2 regions of the Mycobacterium sp. NGS34 genome follow, and region 2 is predicted to be linked to the other one. Evidence: riboswitches for the same ligand, from Rfam matches in the RefSeq annotation. Region 2 holds a riboswitch; the other holds the start of a gene.
The links. Region 2 has a riboswitch for cobalamin ahead of AC5Y7V_RS09285 ((2Fe-2S)-binding protein). Riboswitches for the same ligand answer to the same signal wherever they lie in the genome.

Region 1 (4,412 bases), on a different contig from region 2:
CACGGGCTTCGGGTTCGCCACCGACAGCGGTGCGGTGAACTCGGGCTTCGGCAACACCGGGATCGGGGTCTCGGGCTTCTTCAACTCGACCACCGGCGGATCCGGGACCGACGGCAGCGTCTCAGGCATTGGCAACCACTTCAGCGGCGCGGACCCCCTTTTCGGTTTCGACGGCTTCGCCTCGGGCTTCTTCAACTCGGCCAGCGGACCGTCATTCATCAACGGCGAGACCTCGGGCTTCTTCAACTCGGCCACCGGCGGGACCATCGCGAACGGGCAGAATTCCGGCTTCTTCAACGTCGGCATCCCGGGCAGCGTGGTGGGCGCCGGCAGCAGCGGCCAGATCTCCGGCCTGCTGAACTTCGGCACCCTCCTGTCCGGGTTCTTCAGCCTGAGCCGGCTGTTGCCGTAGCGCCCTCGCGGCCAACAGCTCACGGCTGATCTGGTACCGCCTGGACTGATTGCCCCGCTCGCACGCCCAGCAGCCGCTTGAGCACCTTGCCGCCGGCGTTGCGGGGCAGCGCGTCGACGAACAGCACGTCACGGGGAATCTTGAAGCGCGCCAACCGGTTCCGCACATACTCCTGGACGTCGCGCTCGGTCAGCGACGCGCCCGGCCGCGGCACGACGTAGGCGCGCAGGCGCTGCCCGAACTCCTCGTCGTCGACGCCGACGACCGCGACGTCGAGGATGCCGGGGTGCTGCGCGAGCGCATCCTCGACCTCGCCCGGGTACACGTTCTCCCCGCCGGACACGATCATCTCGTCGTCGCGCCCGTCGATGAACAGCCGGCCGGCGGCGTCGAAATGGCCGACGTCGCCGGTGGACATCAGGCCCCGGATCGACTCCTTGGTGCCGCCGCCCGTGTACCCCTCGAAGGCGAGCACGTTGCCGACGAAGATCCGTCCCGGCGTCCCGGGTGGCGCCTCGCGCCCCTCGCCGGTGAACACCTTGACAACCGACCCGGGCACCACCCCACCGACGCACCCCGGCGCGACGGCCAGGTCGGCGGGCGTGGCGATGGTGGCGTAGGCCACCTCGGTGGAGCCGTACATGTTGTAGACGACGGGCCCCAGGTCGCGCAGGGCTCGGGCGGCGAGCGCGGCACCGAGCTGGGATCCGCCGACGAACACGATGCGCAACGAGGTCAGGTCGCGCTCGGCGAGGGCCGACCAGCCCAGGTCGAGAATGCGCCGCAGCATGACGGGCACGACGATCATGGCGCTGGCCCCGTGGGCGGCGACGCTGTCCAGCGCCTGCTCGGCGTCGAAGTGGCGGCGCAAGACCAGCGTCGAGCCCAGCACCATCGCGTACATCGCATGGCTGAAACCCATCGAATGAAACAGCGGCACACAGCATTCGGTGACTTCGCGGCCGCGGAACGGCACCTTGCCGAGCAGCCCGCCGACCGGGATCAGCGAGTAGGGCTCGGAGCGCAGGGCGCCCTTGGGGACGCCGGTCGTCCCGCTGGTCGAGATGACGATCTTGGGCCGGCCGCCGGAGCTCGGCGGCGGGCCGGGGTCGCCGCGCTCGATCAGCGCGTCGAGGGTGTCGGGCCCGGGCGTGTCCGCCCACGCCCGAAGGCGGCCCAACCGCGGATGGGCGTCGGCGACCACGCCGGCGTACTCCTCGTCATAGACCAGGAGGTCGACACCCTCGCGGGCCAGCACCCCGGCGAGCTGGCTGCGGCCGAAGCCGGTGTTGAGCAGCAGCACACCGGCGCCCGACTTGGCGGTGGCGTAGACCGCCTCCAGGAAGCCGCGGTGATTGCCCGTCAGGATGGCAACGCTGGCGCCGGGGCCGAGGCCGCGCCGGCGCCACTCGTTGGCCAGCGCGTTGGTCCGCTCGTCCAGCTCCCCGAAAGTCAGCGGCCCACGCTCGTCGATCAGCGCCAGCCCGTCGCGATCCCGCGCGGCCGCGATCGCCGTCGCCGCACCCATCAGGCCGTAGCGGTCGAGCGCCCGGAGCACCGGCACGATCCGGCCGGGCGGCATCGTTCGCAACCCCCCGGACCGGGCATACATCAGCAGCGACGAGGTTTCCAACCCGAGACGCCTGAGCACTTTCGCGGTCATTGCTTTGACTCTGCCCATCGATCGCGGCGTCGCTAAGGGCGCAACGCCACCACCGGCCGGGACTTTGGTCACGGCGCGCCGACCGCGGGCGTGCGACAATACTGCGCGTAAGGCGATGACGATGCAGGAAGCCGGTGCGAATCCGGCGCGGTCCCGCCACTGTCATCGGGGAGCGACCCTCATCAGCCACGGCGTGAGCTGGAAGGCGAGGCGAGCAGCGATCCGAGAGCCAGGACACTCGCGTCGTCGCATCCTGCGACCCGGGGCGGTGTACCCCGAGAGAGCTGGCAATCCCTCATGCCACATTCGTCATGGCAGCGCGCCCCGATCTGGATGGCGTCCCCGCCGGAAGTGCACTCAGCGTTGATCAGCAGCGGCCCCGGGCCGGGCGCGTTGCTCGCGGCCGCCGCGGCCTGGAGCGCTCTCAGCGCCGAATACGCCTCGGCGGCACAGGAACTCGAATCGCTACTGGCGGCGGTGCGGGCGGGGTCGTGGGCCGGCCCGGCCGCCGAATCCCATGCGGCCGCCCACGCCCCGTATCTGGCGTGGCTGGAGCGGGCCGGCGCGGACAGCGCCGCGACGGCCGCCCAGCATGAGATCGCGGCGGCCGCCTACACCGCCGCGCTGGCGGCGATGCCGACCCTGGCCGAGCTGGCCGCCAACCACGCGGCCCACGCGGGGTTGGTGGCGACGAATTTCTTTGGCATCAACACGATCCCGATCGCGCTGAACGAAGCCGACTACGCGCGGATGTGGATCCAGGCCGCCACCGTGATGAGCGGGTATCAGGCCGCGACGACGGCGGCGGTGGCGGCGGCACCCCGGGCCACCGCGGCGCCGCAGATCGTGACGGCCGATGCGCTGGTGGCCGCGGCCGCCGCGCCATTACCCCCCGACCGGCAGGACGACGTCCTGCAATGGTTGCAGCGCAACGGGTTTACCGACTTTTACTACACCCACCTGCAGCCGTTGATCGACTCGCTGATGCTGGACCCATTTTTCCAGTCGATGTTCTCCGGCTTCGATCCGTGGCTGCCCGTGCTGGGCAATCCACTGAGCTTCCTCAGCCCGTTCAACATCGCGTTCGCCCTCGGCTACCCGATGGATTTCGGTTCCTACTCCGCCTTTTTGGCGGAGACGTTCGCGTTCATCGGGCTGGATGTCACCGCGGCTTTCGCCTCGGGCAATCCCACGACCATCGGCTGGACCCTGGTTTTCGTCACCGTCGAAGCCGTCGGCACGGTCATCACCGACACCATCGCGTTGCTCAAGACCCTGCTGGAGCAGAACATCGTGCTGCTCACGGTTTTCCTGCCGCTGATCACCGCCTCCTTGGCGCCGCTGGCCGCCGTCCCCGCCACGCTGGGCGGCCTGTCCGGCCTGGCCGGCATCAAGGGCCTGATCGTCGTGGTGCCGCCCGCGGTGCCCGCCGCCATGCCGCCGGTGGTCGCGCTTGCCCCGGGCATCCCGGCCCCGAGCCCGCCCCCGCCCGCTCCGGTCCCGGCGCCGGCTCCGGCCGCCGCCACCGCGGCGGCGCCGATGGCCGGGCCCCCGCCACCGGCCGGCGCGCCACCGACGCTGACCGGGGCGGCCATGGGCGCCGGCATGGACGGCTCCGCCTATCTGGTCGGTCACCTCAGCGCGAACACCCGTCGGACGGCGGGCGCCGCCGCGCGGAAGGAGGCGCCGGAGCCGGACAACGCCGAGGCCCCGGCGGTCGCGGCGACGCCCGAGCAAGCCGGATCGCCGCGGCGCCGTCGCCGGCCCAAGGCGACGCGGCCGGGCCGCGGCTACGAATACATGGATCCCGAGTCCGAGGCACCGCGCCTGCCGATGCTCCCCCAAACGTGGGAACCCCGGTGACCGCTCAGCAGCTGCAGGAGTGGCCGCGCCACGTCCGGACGCCCTGCCACGCGGCGGCCCCGGCGACCCCGAGCCCCACCGCGGGGTCGACCCACCACGCGCCCGACCACAGTCCCGTCAGCGCGAGCGTGATCAGCACCCCGGCGGCCTGGACGCCGCACAGGTAGTTCTGCGTGCCTTCGCCCTCGGTGGCCTCCGAACCGAGCCGCGCGCCCAGTCGGTGGTTGGCCCGGCCGAGGATCGGCATCAGCACCAGGCCGAGGGCGGCCAGCGCGATGCCGATCACCGACGTCTCGGCGTGGTGCCCCTCGGTCAGGTCCCGGACGGACTCGGCGGCGATGTAGGGGGCGGTCAGCCAGAACGACACCGCCACACCGCGTTGCGCGCGCCGCTCGGCCGTCTCGGACAGCGCCCGCGCGCCGCTGAACCTCCAGATCACCATCGCGCTGGCCAGCGCCTCGGCCCCGCCGCCGA
Region 2 (4,412 bases):
TTCGACCGCGGTTATGCGTGGCGGCCCGGCGCTGTGGCAGGGTGGGGTCGATGCGCATCGCCGTCGTTGCCGGGCCGGACCCCGGGCACTCGTTCCCCGCGATCGCGCTGTGCCAACGCTTCGCCGAGGCGGGCGACGAGCCCGTCCTGTTCACCGGCGCGGAATGGACCGGCGCCGCCCGCGCGGCCGGCGTCGACGCCGTCGAGTTGGACGGGCTGACCGCCACCGACGAGGACCTCGACGCCGGGGCCCGAATCCACCGGCGCGCGGCGCGCATGGCCGTGCTCAACGTCCCGGCGCTGCGCGACCTAGCGCCCGACCTGGTGGTGTCGGACGTCATCACCGCGGGCGGCGGGATGGCCGCCGAGCTGTTGGGGATCCGCTGGATCGAGCTCAACCCGCACCCGCTGTACCTGCCGTCGAAGGGGCTGCCGCCGATCGGCAGCGGGCTGGCGCCCGGCACCGGCTTCCGCGGCCGGTTGCGCGACGTCACCATGCGGGCGCTGACGGGGCGGTCGTGGCGCGCCGGCATCAAGCAGCGCGCCGCCGCCCGGCTCGAGATCGGGCTGCCCGCCGTCGACCCCGGCCCGCTGCGCCGCCTCATCGCCACGCTGCCCGCGCTGGAGGTACCGCGCCCGGACTGGCCGGACGAGGCCGTCGTCGTCGGGCCGTTGCACTTCGAGCCCACCGACCGGGTGCTCGAGATCCCGCCGGGCGCCGGGCCGGTGGTGGCCATCGCGCCGTCGACCGCCTCGACCGGCACGTCGGGCCTGGCCGAAACCGCGCTGGAGTGCCTGATACCCGGGGAGACGCTGCCGGCGGGATCGCGCCTGGTGGTCTCGCGGCTGGGCGGGGCGGAGCTGACGCTGCCGCCGTACGCGGTGGCCGGGCTGGGGCGCCAGTCGGACCTGTTGGCGCACGCCGACCTGATGATCTGCGGCGGCGGTCACGGGATCGTGGCCAAGACGCTGCTGGCCGGCGTGCCGCTGGTCGTCGTCCCCGGCGGCGGGGACCAGTGGGAGATGGCCAACCGGGTGGCGCGCCAGGGCAGCGGGCGGCTGATCCGGCCGCTGACCGCCGACGCGCTGGTCGCCGCGGTCGGCGAGGTGCTCTCGTCGCCCGGCTACCGCGAGGCCGCGGGGCAGGCCGCCGCCGGTGCCGCCGACGTTGCCGACCCGGTGCGGGTGTGCCACCAGGCGCTGGCGCTTGCCCGGTAGCGGCCCTGGGTATGTTGGCGGGCGTGCGGCTGACGGAGTTCAACGAGCGGGTTGTGTTGCGGTTCGGGTCCACCTACGGCGCGTCGGTGCTGGTGGACCACGTGCTGACCGGGTTCGGCGGCCGCACCGCCGCCCAGGCGATCGAGGACGGGGTCGACCCGCGCGACGTCTGGCGCGCCCTGTGCGTCGACTTCGACGTGCCGCGCGATCAGTGGTGAGTGTGCTTTCGTGCGTCACGGCGAAACACGCAGTCGCCGCAGACCGATCTCCCGGGAACGCGATAGAACAGGCAACAGCTGCGACGCCGGAAGCCCAGATGCGAGCCGGTGATCACGCCGGAACCGGCCAGCATGCCGGTGTCCAGTAGGGATTCGGTCATCGCGACGATCGCGGGCCGCAGGTCCGGGCGCGCGACGAGCAGCGCCCGGGACGCCCCGACCAGCGCCGACGCGATGTTGCCGGCCAGCAGGGCAGGAGCCAGCTTGACGCGCAGTCCCGCGGCGAACGGGTTCATGTGCCCTTTGACCACCACGCGGTACAGCGACTTCGCCGACGGGCGGTCCACCGCCCGGCCAACGGGTTCCGGGATGCGCAGTTGCGCCCCGTCGTCGGCGCGCTGCAGGTGCTTGAGGTCCGGGACGACGCCGTGGCCCAGTGCGCACGCCAGCACCGGCGACCACAACCGGGTGGCGTGGCCGAGGTGCACCAGCGAGGCGGCGATCCGCAGGTCCGACGTGTGGTAACGCCGGGCGGTGGCGTCGATCAGATCGGCGAAACCGTCGGCGTAGGACTGCCGGACCGGATGCCACCCGGCCGCGTCGCCACCGACCGTGAACGTGAAAAACCTTTTGTACGAAGATATTTCGGCCAGCTCGGCAGAAATGTCCATGCGCAACCAACCCTCTCTGGGGAAATCCGCCCCAGTGTCGTGAGGAAGCGCTGACGGTGAGTGTCTGGCTCTCGGGTTAGGACGTGTCCGTCCCCGATCACAGTGGCGGGACCGCACCGGATTCACACCGGTTTCCTCTGGTTGAGGCCCCGTCAGCGCCTGTCGGTAGCAAATGTTGCCACACGCCGTTCGCCGTGCCCGGCGTGTCTCCTTGAATCGAACACGTGTTCGGCTACTGTGGTGAGCGTTCGGAGACTTGTCGGACCCCGCGCCTAGGGTCACGGCCAACCGACCGATACCGGTCACCGACACACCGACGATAGGAAGAGGCATCATGGCGCAAGCCCCCGACCGTGAGAAGGCCCTCGAGCTGGCGATGGCCCAGATCGAGAAGAGCTACGGCAAAGGTTCGGTGATGCGTCTCGGCGACGAGACGCGTCAACCGATCTCGATCATCCCGACCGGATCCATCGCACTGGACGTGGCCCTGGGCATCGGCGGCCTGCCCCGGGGCCGGGTGGTGGAGATCTACGGCCCGGAATCCTCGGGTAAGACCACCGTCGCGCTGCACGCCGTGGCAAACGCCCAGGCCGCCGGCGGCGTCGCGGCGTTCATCGACGCCGAGCACGCGCTGGACCCGGATTACGCCAAGAAGCTCGGCGTCGACACCGATTCGCTGCTGGTCAGCCAGCCCGACACCGGGGAGCAGGCCCTGGAGATCGCCGACATGCTGATCCGCTCCGGCGCGCTGGACATCCTGGTCATCGACTCGGTGGCCGCGCTGGTGCCGCGCGCGGAGCTCGAAGGCGAGATGGGCGACAGCCATGTCGGCCTGCAGGCCCGGCTGATGAGCCAGGCGCTGCGGAAAATGACCGGCGCGCTCAACAACTCGGGAACCACCGCAATCTTCATCAACCAGCTCCGCGAGAAGATCGGCGTGATGTTTGGGTGCATGAACTATTCGACCCGTGTGACTCTTGCAGATGGCACCACCGAAAAGATCGGCAAGATAGTCAACAACAAGATGGACGTCGAGGTGCTGTCCTACGACCCGGAGACGGACCAGGTTGTGCCTCGCAAGGTTGTGAGCTGGTTCAACAATGGGCCAGCGGAACAGTTCCTCCAGTTCACAGTCGAGAAGTCCAGTGGTAACGGCAAGTCGCAATTCGCTGCGACGCCCAACCACCTCATTCGCACACCGGGCGGCTGGACAGAAGCCGGTGATCTCATTGCAGGCGACCGAGTGCTGGCCACCGAACCCCATCTGCTCAGCGATCAGCAGTTCCAGGTGGTATTGGGATCGCTGATGGGTGACGGGAACCTCTCATCCAACCGACGCGATCGCAATGGGGTCCGTTTCCGTCTGGGACACGGCGCCAAGCAGTCGGAGTACCTGCAGTGGAAGACCGCATTAATGGGCAACATTCGGCATTCGGTGCGAGAGAACGCAAAGGGCGCGAGCTTTGTCGACTTCACCCCACTGCCGGAGCTCGCTGAATTACAGCGCGCGGTCTATCTCGGGGACGGCAAGAAGTTCTTGTCCGAGGAGTATCTCAAGGCGCTAACACCACTTGCACTGGCTATTTGGTACATGGATGACGGCTCATTCGCATTGCGTTCCAAGGGATTGCAGGAGCGTACGGCAGGTGGCAGCGGGCGCATCGAGATTTGCGTCGAAGCCATGAGCGAAGGCACACGGGCACGATTGCGTGACTACCTTTGTGATACGTACGGCTTGGACGTGCGTCTGCGGCACGCTGGCTCAGCTGGTAAGGCGGTGCTGGTGTTCTCCACTGCTGCCACAGCAAAGTTTCAGGAGATGGTCGCGCCATGCATGGCACCGTCCATGGAGTACAAGCTGTTGCCGCGTTTCCGCAGTCAGGGGATAGTAACGCCACAGTTCATCGAACCCACGCAGCAGTTGGTACCAGCCCGAATTCTCGATGTGCATGTCAAACCGCACACTCGGTCAATGAATCGGTTCGATATCGAGGTCGAGGGCAACCACAATTATTTCGTTGATGGGGTGATGGTGCATAACTCACCCGAAACCACCACGGGTGGGAAGGCTTTGAAGTTCTACGCGTCCGTGCGCATGGACGTGCGCCGCATCGAGACGCTCAAGGACGGCACCGACGCGGTCGGTAACCGCACCCGCGTCAAGGTTGTCAAGAACAAGGTGGCGCCGCCGTTCAAGCAGGCCGAGTTCGACATCCTCTACGGCAGGGGCATCAGCCGGGAAGGCTCGCTGATCGACATGGGCGTGGACCAGGGCTTCATCCGCAAGTCCGGTTCCTGGTTCACCT

Region 1: another riboswitch for cobalamin. It lies ahead of AC5Y7V_RS07555 (PPE family protein); the one in region 2 lies ahead of AC5Y7V_RS09285 ((2Fe-2S)-binding protein).

Annotation. Positions count from the first base shown of each region.
Region 1 is NZ_JCALDM010000002.1:544,377-548,788, reverse strand. Features, by position in the region: gene AC5Y7V_RS07565 (PE domain-containing protein) at 1-412, shown strand, start outside; gene AC5Y7V_RS07560 (AMP-binding protein) at 432-2,075, opposite strand; cobalamin riboswitch at 2,155-2,337, shown strand; gene AC5Y7V_RS07555 (PPE family protein) at 2,373-3,938, shown strand; gene AC5Y7V_RS07550 (cation efflux transmembrane domain-containing protein) at 3,943-4,412, opposite strand, start outside.
Region 2 is NZ_JCALDM010000003.1:84,009-88,420, reverse strand. Features, by position in the region: gene AC5Y7V_RS09295 (glycosyltransferase) at 51-1,217, shown strand; gene AC5Y7V_RS09290 (DUF3046 domain-containing protein) at 1,241-1,435, shown strand; gene AC5Y7V_RS09285 ((2Fe-2S)-binding protein) at 1,426-2,106, opposite strand; cobalamin riboswitch at 2,145-2,275, opposite strand; gene recA (intein-containing recombinase RecA) at 2,441-4,412, shown strand, end outside.